2 regions of the Yersinia canariae genome follow, and region 2 is predicted to be linked to the other one. Evidence: predicted binding sites of a transcription regulator. Region 2 holds the regulator's gene; the other holds the start of a gene.

Region 1 (5,490 bases), 1.2 Mb from region 2:
TGCCAGCCAAGATTTACGGCCATATTCCGCCAGATAAATCCCCGCCATGATGCCCAATGGGGTGCCGATGACTGTCGCCCACAGAATTAATAATCCACTCCCCGCAATGGCGTTAGCTAAACCACCACCCGCGGTATTCGGCGGCGGCGTCATCTCGGTAAACAGCGCCAATGACATGCCGTCGATACCTTTGGTGATTGTAGAGAATAAAATCCACACCAACCAAAACAGACCAAACGCCATAGTGGCAATGGAAAGTAGTAAGGCAATCCGATTTTTTTGACGACGCCAGGCCTGCTTTTTACGGCGGGTTTCCATCAGCGTCGCATCACTTTGCATATCCATCGTCGCCATCTTAGCGCCCCTCTTTCTTAGCCAGACGCAAAATCATTAGCTTAGATAAAGCCAGTACGATAAAGGTAATAACGAACAAGATCAGACCCAGTTCCATCAACGCGGCAGTATGTAAACCAGATTCAGCTTCAGCAAACTCATTCGCCAACGCGGAGGTAATACTGTTGCCCGGCATAAACAGCGAGAAGCTGTCGAGCTGATAGGTGTTACCAATAATAAAGGTCACTGCCATGGTTTCACCCAATGCACGCCCCAGCCCCAACATCACGCCGCCAATAACACCATTTTTGGTATAAGGCAGCACAATACGCCAAATCACTTCCCACGTGGTGCAGCCAATGCCATAGGCCGACTCTTTCATCATCACCGGGGTTTGTTCAAATACATCGCGCATAACCGCTGCAATGTAAGGAATAATCATGATGGCCAAGATGATGCCGGCAGCCAAGATACCAATACCAAATGCGGGGCCAGAGAACAGCACTCCCACAATAGGGATGCCGGACATCACGTTGCCAACAGGCTCTTGGAAATAACGGGCAAACAGAGGGGCGAAGACAAATAAACCCCACATACCGTAAACAATGCTTGGGATAGCGGCCAGCAATTCAATCGCAACCCCCAGTGGGCGTCTTAGCCAATTTGGGGCCAGTTCAGTTAAGAACAAAGCAATGCCAAAACTGACCGGAACCGCGATGAGCAAGGCGATAACAGAGGTGACAACTGTGCCGTAAATCGGTACTAAAGCACCAAACTGTTCAGCCGGGGCATCCCACTCTTTGGTCCACAGGAAAGCCCAACCAAATTTTTCGATGCTTGGCCAGGAAGCAATAATCAATGAAATGATAATGCCGCCCAACAGAAATAGGGTAATCAGCGCAGCCAGTTTAACCAGCGCACTGAAAATGATGTCACCGTATTTACTCGGTGCTTTGATTGTCGGCTTGTTCGCAGCCATAGACTCTCTTCTCATCCTACCCCTAATACTTCAAGCTGCAGGGGTGTTGGCTGCTTTCGCTCACCCCAGTCACTTACTTGAGTAAGCTCCTGGGGATTATCTCAATTGCCGCCTACCTGCAACTCGAATTATTTAGGGTATATATTGTGAATCAATATTTCATAAACCGCTTGTTGCCAGTAAATCAGAAGATTGGCTTACCGTTGCTATCTTTAATCTGAGTTTTCCAAGCAGCACGAACTTGCTCAACAACTTCTGCTGGCAATGTTGCATAATCCAGTTCGTTGGCTTGTTTAGCGCCGTGAGTGTAGCCCCAGTCAAAGAACTTCAGTACTTCAACGCCGTTAGCAGCATTTTTCTGCTCTTTATGCACCAAGATGAAAGTTGTTGATGTGATAGGCCAGACATCATCACCTTTTTGATTGGTTAAATCTTGAGCAAACGTTTTGCTCCAGTCTACACCTTTAGCTGCTGCACTGAAGCTCTGCTCAGTTGGGCTAACCGGTTTGCCATCAGCAGAAACCAGTTTGGTGTAAGCCAGGTTGTTCTGTTTGGCGTAAGCATACTCGACATAACCAATCGAGCCAGGCAGACGTTGAACGAATGCAGCGATGCCGTCGTTACCTTTACCGCCCAAACCGGTCGGCCAGTTAACCGTAGAACCTGCGCCTATTTTTTCTTTCCATTCTGCATTCACTTTAGCCAGGTAGCTGGTGAACACAAATGAAGTACCGGAACCGTCAGCGCGGCGCACCACAGCAATATTTTGATCTGGTAATTTAACGCCCGGATTCAGCTTAACAATAGCCGGGTCATTCCACTTTTTCACATTGCCCAGATAAATATCACCCAGTGTTTTACCGTCTAATGTCAGTTCACCGGATTTAATGCCAGGGATATTAACGGCCAATACCACACCGCCAATCACTGTAGGGAATTGGAACAGACCTTCAGCAGCCAGTTTTTCGTCTGCCAATGGCGCATCAGAAGCACCGAAATCAACAGTATTGGCAATGATTTGTTTCACGCCGCCTGAAGAACCAATCCCCTGATAGTTAATTTTGTTACCTGTTTCTTTCTGATAAGAATCTGCCCACTTGGCATACACCGGCGCGGGGAATGTCGCACCTGCACCTGTCAGGCTTGCAGCAGCGAACACAGACACGGTAGTCATAGATAAAGTCGCTGCCACAATGCTGGCTACGGTGGTACGCATAAGTTTCATAATCCCTCCTAATGGGATATTAGAATCAACTCAAAATTATATTCATCAGATTAAGTATGGTGCAGGAGGGAAAATAGGACAGTTTAATGACAGAAAAATGTACGCAATGTTACAGTTATATGACAAGCAAAAGGGATTCAAATAAAAATATTATATATCAATAAATTAACTCTATTTTGTAGCTATTTTTTTATCCTTAACTTCGTAAAAAACTCACTTTTTTGACTCTCACTCATTTGATTAGTGATTAGTTTTTTGTGCGAAAATGACAACTCGCGGCAAACTCATAAAAGCAAAAAAGCCGACAAATGCCGGCTTTTATTTATGCTATTTCTCGTGCGGATTATTCAACCGTTACTGATTTTGCCAAGTTACGTGGTTTATCCACATCGGTACCTTTAATCAGCGCGACATGATAAGCCAACAGCTGTAGTGGAACGGTATAGAAAATTGGCGCAATTATCTCTTCAACATGAGGTAATGGCACAATCTTAACCCCTTCACTGTTGGTAAAACCGGCATCTATATCAGCAAATACATACAGTAAACCGCCGCGAGCACGAACCTCTTCAATGTTGGATTTCAGTTTTTCCAACAATTCATTGTTAGGTGCTACCACGATAACCGGCATATTGGCATCAATGAGCGCTAATGGGCCATGTTTTAATTCACCGGCGGCATAAGCTTCGGCATGAATATAAGAAATCTCTTTCAGCTTCAGCGCACCTTCCATTGCGATAGGGTATTGATCGCCACGGCCAAGGAACAATGCATTGTGCTTATCAGAGAAACCTTCAGCCAAGGCTTCAATGGTTTTATCCAATGACAGCATCTGCTCGATATGAACCGGTAAGGACTGTAACGCCTCAACAATTTCATGTTCGAGCTGTTCACTGTTTTTAATGCCTTTCAGTAAGCCAATGCGGCCCACCAGCATCAATAATACCGTCAATTGAGTGGTAAAGGCTTTGGTTGACGCAACACCAATTTCGGTACCCGCTTTCGTCATCAAGGCCAAATCTGATTCTCGTACCAGAGATGAGCCAGCAACATTACAAATTGCCAGCGAACCTAAATAACCCAGTTCTTTCGACAAGCGCAATGCCGCCAAGGTATCAGCAGTTTCACCCGATTGTGACAAGGTGATTAACAAACTGTTTGGCCGCACCGCAGGTTTGCGATAACGAAATTCGGAGGCAATTTCCACGTCACAAGGGATGCCAGCCAGAGATTCAAACCAATAACGAGAAACCATACCTGAGTTGTAAGACGTACCGCAGGCTATGATTTGAATATGTTGAACATTTGCCAATAGAGCATCGGCTTTCGGGCCAAGCTCAGACAAATCAATTTTTCCGTGGTTTAAACGGCCTTCCAGCGTATTTTTAATAGCGGTTGGCTGCTCATAAATCTCTTTTTGCATGTAGTGACGATAAATACCTTTGTCACCTGCATCATATTGCAACTGAGATTCAGTTTCCGGACGTTCAATGGCATTGCCTTGCTTGTCAAAAATACTGACACTGTGGCGAGTAACTTCAACCACATCGCCCTCTTCAAGGAAAATGAAACGGCGAGTGACGGGCAACAGAGCAAGCTGGTCAGAGGCAATAAAGTTTTCACCAATACCGCAACCAATAACCAATGGGCTACCTGAACGAGCTGCAATCAGACGACTTGGGTCACGGCTATCCATCACTACTGTGCCATAAGCACCACGCAGTTGCGGTATAACACGGCGCACGACATCAAGCAGAGAACCGCCATTTTGTTGCTCCCAATGCACCAAGTGAGCAATAACTTCAGTATCAGTTTCAGAACTGAAACGGTAGCCACGGCTAATCAATAATTCACGTAAAGGTTCGTGATTTTCGATAATACCGTTGTGAACCACGGAGATATAGTCAGAAACATGAGGGTGCGCATTGGCTTCTGATGGTGCGCCATGGGTAGCCCAGCGAGTATGTGCAATACCGGTTCCGCCATGCAAATCTTGCTTTTCAGCTGCATCTGAGAGTTCCTGCACCTTACCTAACCGGCGTAAGCGCGTCAGATGGCCTTCAGCATCAACCACGGCTAGACCGGCTGAGTCGTAACCACGGTATTCAAGACGACGTAAACCTTCGATCAGAATCTCAGCGATATCACGTTGCGCTACTGCGCCAACAATTCCACACATCTGTTTTATTCCTATGTAAGGTTCTTTTAGAACCTTGTCGATGTCAGTGACCTGATTTTCCGGATTTTCCGGGTTCCCCGAGCCTGTAGAGTTGGGGATTATTATGTTTTGTTCTGTATTCTCAGCAGAGATGGAAAAACCGAAAACACAGGGCAAAACATCCCTTCAATCAAGAATAAATAACGTTGAAGGGACTGTTTTAATAGATTATTTTTTCTTAACCGGGCGCTGCCACCCCTGAACGTGAACTTGCTTAACACGGCTGAGAACTAATTCATTTTCAGCAATATCACGGGTAACCGTGGTGCCAGCGGCAATAGTCACGCCGTTTGCAACAGTGACAGGAGCGACTAGCTGAGTATCGGACCCGACAAAGACATCATCGCCAATAATAGTTTTAAACTTATTAGCTCCATCATAGTTGCAAGTTATAGTTCCTGCGCCAATATTTACGCCAGAGCCAATTTCAGCATCACCTAAGTAAGATAAATGGCCTGCTTTAGAGCCTTTACCCAAGCGAGCTTTCTTGATTTCAACAAAATTACCAACATGCGCGCCTTCCGCTAACTCAGCACCCGGACGCAGACGAGCAAAGGGCCCAACAGTACAGCCGGAATCCAAACGAGAGTCTTCCAAGATACTGTATGGGCTGATTTCTGAATCATCACCAATCACACAGTTTTTAAGCACACATCCGGTGCCAATGCGAACCCGATCACCTAAAATTACATGACCTTCAATGATGACATTGGTATCAATGGTAATGTCACGACC
Region 2 (5,490 bases):
ATTCGTCTTTGAATATCAGTGAGATAGTCTTGCGTTGCGACTTCTATATCTAGCCATACCGGTAAGCCCTGATGGTTAGCAAATTCGGCTAACTGTTGCTCTATTTGCGCCAAATCGCCTTTGATTAACTTCATTGGTTGAAATTGTGGGATGAAGAGTGGGGTCACTGATGTTAAAGCTTGCTGAGCAAATTCAACCAGATAAACACTTTTCTCGCTGCTCAATTCATCAAAACTTAAAGCGATTGGTGAGCCGCTATAACGGATATGCTCGGTTTTCGCAACTTGCTGAGCGCGATGGATATGACCCAGAGCAATATAATCTGCTGGGGGGAAAGCTTGTGCCGGGAAAGCATCCAGTGTGCCGATATAAATATCACGTACCGAATCTGTGGTGGTGACCCCGACTGTGGTCAAATGCCCAGTGGCGATAATAGGCAAGGGCAGCCCCAGTTCCGTGCGCCGCTCTAGCGCTCGCTGATAGAGCGCCTGATAGTGAGCGGCAATTGCTTCTTGTAATGCCAGTTGTTTTTGCTCACCGGACTCACCGGCCTGACTGGTAACTAAGTCGCGCGGTCGCAAAAAAGGAATAGCACAAAGCAAGGCCGCTGGCTGGCCCTGATGGTCTTTCAGTATAATAACTTGTTGATCCAGATTGTTATTGGCGCAGGAAATGACTGTGGTATTCAAATAAGAAAGCAAACCCCGAGATTCATTCAGCGTTGATACTGAATCATGATTTCCCCCCAAAACAATCAACTGGCAATTTGTTGCCTGGAGTTCGACCACAAAACGGTTATACAGCTCACGGGCATAGCTGGGTGGGGAGCCAGTATCAAAAATATCCCCTGCAACAATCAGCGCATCAACCTGATTTTCTTCAATCTGTTCAATAAGCCAGTGTAAAAAAGCCTGATGTTCAGGCGCACGACTTTTGGTAAAGAAATGCTGGCCTAAATGCCAGTCAGAGGTGTGAATAATGCGCATAAATCTCCCGCTATGGCAGGTTGTCTTTCAAAGATAATGGCGCTGATTATAAACGCTGCCCGCCGGATGTCGCGGCTAAAAGCAGGGTGTGAGGGAAATCTCCGAGACGCCTCGCAAACTTGAGCACTGCATTTTGCAATTATCATGAAATTTATCACTATGCTTATTGCTTACAAGAGCGCGATGTTTTTCATAAAAATGTCACAAAAGTGACGCATAATGGCATCCGAAATCAAATAGTGACCACTAACTTACTGGCAGGGTTGATGATGGCAAGACGCATACTGGTAGTTGAAGATGAAGCACCAATCCGTGAGATGGTGTGCTTTGTGTTGGAACAGAATGGCTACCAACCGTTAGAAGCCGAGGATTATGACAGTGCAGTCACGCGTTTGTCGGAGCCTTTCCCCGATTTAGTGTTATTGGACTGGATGTTACCTGGGGGCTCAGGTATTCAGTTTATTAAGCACATGAAACGTGAAGCGCTGACCCGCGATATCCCAGTGATGATGTTGACCGCCCGTGGCGAGGAAGAAGACAGAGTGCGCGGTTTGGAAGTCGGGGCGGATGACTATATTACCAAGCCTTTTTCACCCAAAGAATTGGTGGCGCGCATCAAAGCCGTCATGCGCCGGATATCGCCAATGGCGGTTGAAGAAGTCATTGAAATGCAAGGATTGAGTTTGGACCCGTCCTCACATCGGGTTATGGCCAATGAGCAAGCGCTGGATATGGGGCCGACCGAATTTAAGTTATTGCACTTCTTTATGACCCATCCTGAGCGAGTTTACAGCCGTGAACAGTTGCTTAATTATGTCTGGGGCACTAACGTTTATGTAGAAGATCGCACTGTTGACGTGCATATTCGTCGGCTACGTAAGGCGCTTGAAATTGATGGCCATGACAGAATGGTGCAAACTGTCCGGGGAACCGGATACCGTTTCTCAACGCGCTACTGAGTTTTCAGTGCCGGAGAATTCGTTGTGTTAGAACGTTTATCATGGAAAACGCTGGCTTTAGAGCTGGCCCTTTTTTGTTTGCCCGCATTATTGTTAGGTGCCTTTATCGGGTACCTTCCTTGGTTATTATTGGTTTCAGTTATCGCAGCACTGGTCTGGAATTTCTACAACCAACTTAAATTATCTCATTGGCTGTGGTTAGACCGCAGCATGACTCCGCCTTCTGGGCGCTGGAGTTGGGAGCCTTTATTTTACGGCTTATACCAGATGCAACTGCGAAATCGTCGTCGGCGTCGTGAATTAGCGCTACTTATCAAACGGTTCCGTAGCGGTGCCGAATCATTACCTGATGCAGTCATTATGACGACAATTGATGGCAATATTTTCTGGTGTAATGGTTTGGCTCAGCAATTGCTGGGGTTCCGTTGGCCGGAAGATAATGGCCAGCATATTCTTAACTTACTGCGTTATCCTGAATTCAGTCAGTATCTGCAACAGCAAGAGTTTTCTCGTCCATTGACCCTGCAACTCAATAATGGTTATTACGTTGAGTTCCGCGTGATGCCTTATTCTGAAGGCCAATTGCTAATGGTGGCTCGTGATGTGACCCAAATGCGCCAGCTAGAAGGGGCTCGGCGTAATTTCTTTGCCAACGTTAGTCATGAGCTGCGCACTCCTCTGACAGTCTTGCAGGGGTATCTGGAAATGATGCACGACCAGGAATTAGTTGGGCCATTACGGGATAAAGCACTAGGGACGATGCAGGAACAGACCAAGCGAATGGATGGGCTGGTTAAACAATTATTGACGCTGTCGCGAATTGAAGCAGCGCCTAATGTGGACATGAATGAGCAGGTCGACATTCCGCGGATGCTGAAAATGTTACAGCATGAGGTACAAGCGCTGAGCAATGGGCGTCATGAGATTACTTTCCGAATTAACGAGCAGTTGAAAGTCTTTGGCAATGAAGATCAACTGCGCAGTGCTGTTTCTAATCTGGTTTATAACGCGGTTAATCACACTCCAGATGGCACCAAGATTGAGGTGTGCTGGCAGCGCACTGCACAAGGCGCACAATTTCAGGTTAGTGACAATGGGCCGGGGATTGGCCCTGAGCATGTGCCGCGCCTTACAGAGCGCTTCTATCGGGTGGATAAGGCCCGTTCAAGGCAAACGGGTGGCAGTGGGTTGGGGTTGGCAATTGTGAAACATGCATTGAGCCATCACGATGCGCGTTTGGATGTCATGAGTGAAATCGGTTTGGGGACGAGATTTATTTTTACCCTACCGAATCGGTTGATTGTTCCGACGGTTTTAACCGAGAATGCAGTCAAATCCTAAGACTGCATGGACACCAAGTTGATGAGATGGGGAAAACTGGCGCTGTTGTATGCCCTGCTAGGGTGGGGCTACGGCGCTATAGCGCAACCAGTAGCTGTTTCGCCTGTCGCTGAGGTTCAGGCGCTAAAGCCTCATACTCTGTCTGGTAATCTTTCCAGTGTCGGCTCCGACACCTTAGCTAATTTGATGTCTTTATGGGCTGATGATTTCAATCAACACTACCCCGGCGTTAATTTGCAAATACAGGCAGCAGGTTCCTCTACCGCTCCGGCGGCATTGGCGGCAGGAGCGGCTCAACTCGGGCCGATGAGTCGGCCAATGAAAGCGGCTGAAATCACCGCATTCACTCAACGTTATGGTTATCCGCCACTTGCTGTTCCTGTTGCGGTAGATGCATTGGTCGTTTTTGTTCATCAGGATAACCCACTGAACAAAATGACTTTATCTCAGCTCGATGCTATTTTTTCGCAAAATCGCCGCTGTGGAGAACCTCACCGCATCCAGCGCTTTGGTGAACTCGGGCTGAAGGGAGGTTGGGCGGCGCGATCTCTGCAACGCTATAGCCGAAACTCAGCCTCTGGCACTTATGGTTTTTTCAAGCAGAGAGTGCTGTGTGATGGTGATTTCGATAATAATATCAATGAACTGCCCGGATCTGCTTCCGTTGTGCAAGCTGTTGCCGGTTCATTAAATGGTATTGGTTATGCCAGTATCGGCTTTCGAAACAGTGGCGTTAAATCACTCTCACTGGCTGCAAATGGTCAGGATTATGTGATGCCGACCCCGGAGAATGTTAAAGATGGGCGCTACCCCTTGTCGCGCTATCTGTATATTTATATCAATAAAGCACCGGGCAAGCCGCTAGAGCCGTTGACTGCGGCCTTTCTTGAGCGCGTTTTATCGCCAGAAGGGCAAAAACGCGTGACTCATGACGGCTATTTACCCCTGCCTCCTGAGATGCTGAGTCATACGCGAAAAGCGCTAGGTTTTGCTGATTAACTTGCTTCAAATATCCCTTTTCAGTGCCCGTCTCTGCATCTAAAATTATTCAATTAGCTAAATATATCGCTTATAAATTTGACTGAGTTTATCCGGCGCTATCAACCATAAATTGTTAACAGTTGGATATAAATGATACAAATCATATGGCGTGTATTTCTTTAAATCTGGCATGATTAACTGGTTTGATTAGATTGTATGGATGAAGACTCTGCTTTTATGATCCAGACTTGCCTTTCTCCGCTATAAACGGTCTACTTACCGCCGTTGTTGGCCTATTCCACCTGCAAATAACTTCAAAAACACTGCATACTGACGAAATTGATTGCTTATTAACCGCTGGAGTTTGCGTTTATCAGAGCTTTGTATCGTTTCGATCACGTCGGAAAGACCACAACTTAGGACTTTTTCTTTTGGTCATTTAACTAGGCAACGCACATCACTATGAGTCATCGTTTATCGTCTAAAGATATTATGGCATTAGGTTTTATGACCTTTGCCTTATTTGTTGGCGCCGGCAACATCATCTTCCCGCCGATGGTTGGTTTACAATCGGGTGAACATGTTTGGTGGGCCGCGCTGGGCTTCTTGATTACCGCTGTTGGATTACCGGTCATTACTGTTATCGCGCTGGCTCGAGTCGGCGGCGGTATTGATGCCCTGAGTACCCCAATTGGTCGCGGGGCCGGTCTGGTACTGGCTACAGTCTGTTATCTGGCTGTTGGCCCTTTGTTTGCCACCCCGCGTACTGCAACAGTGTCCTTTGAAGTTGGTATTGCGCCTTTAACTGGCGATGGCCCGTTGCCACTGTTTATTTACAGCGTGGTCTATTTTGCGTTGGTTATTGGGATTTCCCTGTATCCGGGGCGTTTGCTCGATACGGTCGGGCATATTCTCGCGCCACTGAAAATTTTAGCATTGGCTATTTTAGGTATCGCGGCTTTGATTTGGCCTGCTGGCCCGCTGATTCCGGCCACTGATGCCTACCAGACTGCCGCGTTTTCTTCTGGTTTCGTCAATGGTTATCTGACCATGGACACCTTAGGCGCTTTGGTGTTCGGTATTGTTATCGTGAATGCAGCCCGGTCACGCGGCGTGGTTTCTGCTGGGTTACTGACGCGCTATACCATTTGGGCGGGTTTGATTGCCGGTATCGGTTTGACACTGGTTTATCTGAGCTTGTTTAAACTGGGTTCTAGCAGTGG

What was found. The regulator PhoB, encoded in region 2, activates phosphate uptake and scavenging genes when phosphate is short. The targets are predictions, from matches to a motif close to CTGTCATAAAACTGNCNNAT.
Region 1: pstS (phosphate ABC transporter substrate-binding protein PstS) is a predicted target of PhoB. The motif match lies at 2,611-2,630, and genes of this name have one in related genera.

What each region holds. Positions count from the first base shown of each region.
Region 1 covers NZ_CP043727.1:4,692,848-4,698,337, forward strand. The annotation lists gene pstA (phosphate ABC transporter permease PstA) at 1-354, opposite strand, end outside; gene pstC (phosphate ABC transporter permease PstC) at 356-1,312, opposite strand; gene pstS (phosphate ABC transporter substrate-binding protein PstS) at 1,497-2,537, opposite strand; gene glmS (glutamine--fructose-6-phosphate transaminase (isomerizing)) at 2,881-4,716, opposite strand; gene glmU (bifunctional UDP-N-acetylglucosamine diphosphorylase/glucosamine-1-phosphate N-acetyltransferase GlmU) at 4,924-5,490, opposite strand, start outside.
Region 2 covers NZ_CP043727.1:3,498,651-3,504,140, reverse strand. The annotation lists gene sbcD (exonuclease subunit SbcD) at 1-986, opposite strand, end outside; gene phoB (phosphate response regulator transcription factor PhoB) at 1,256-1,945, shown strand; gene phoR (phosphate regulon sensor histidine kinase PhoR) at 1,970-3,286, shown strand; gene F0T03_RS16205 (PstS family phosphate ABC transporter substrate-binding protein) at 3,308-4,285, shown strand; gene brnQ (branched-chain amino acid transport system II carrier protein) at 4,730-5,490, shown strand, end outside.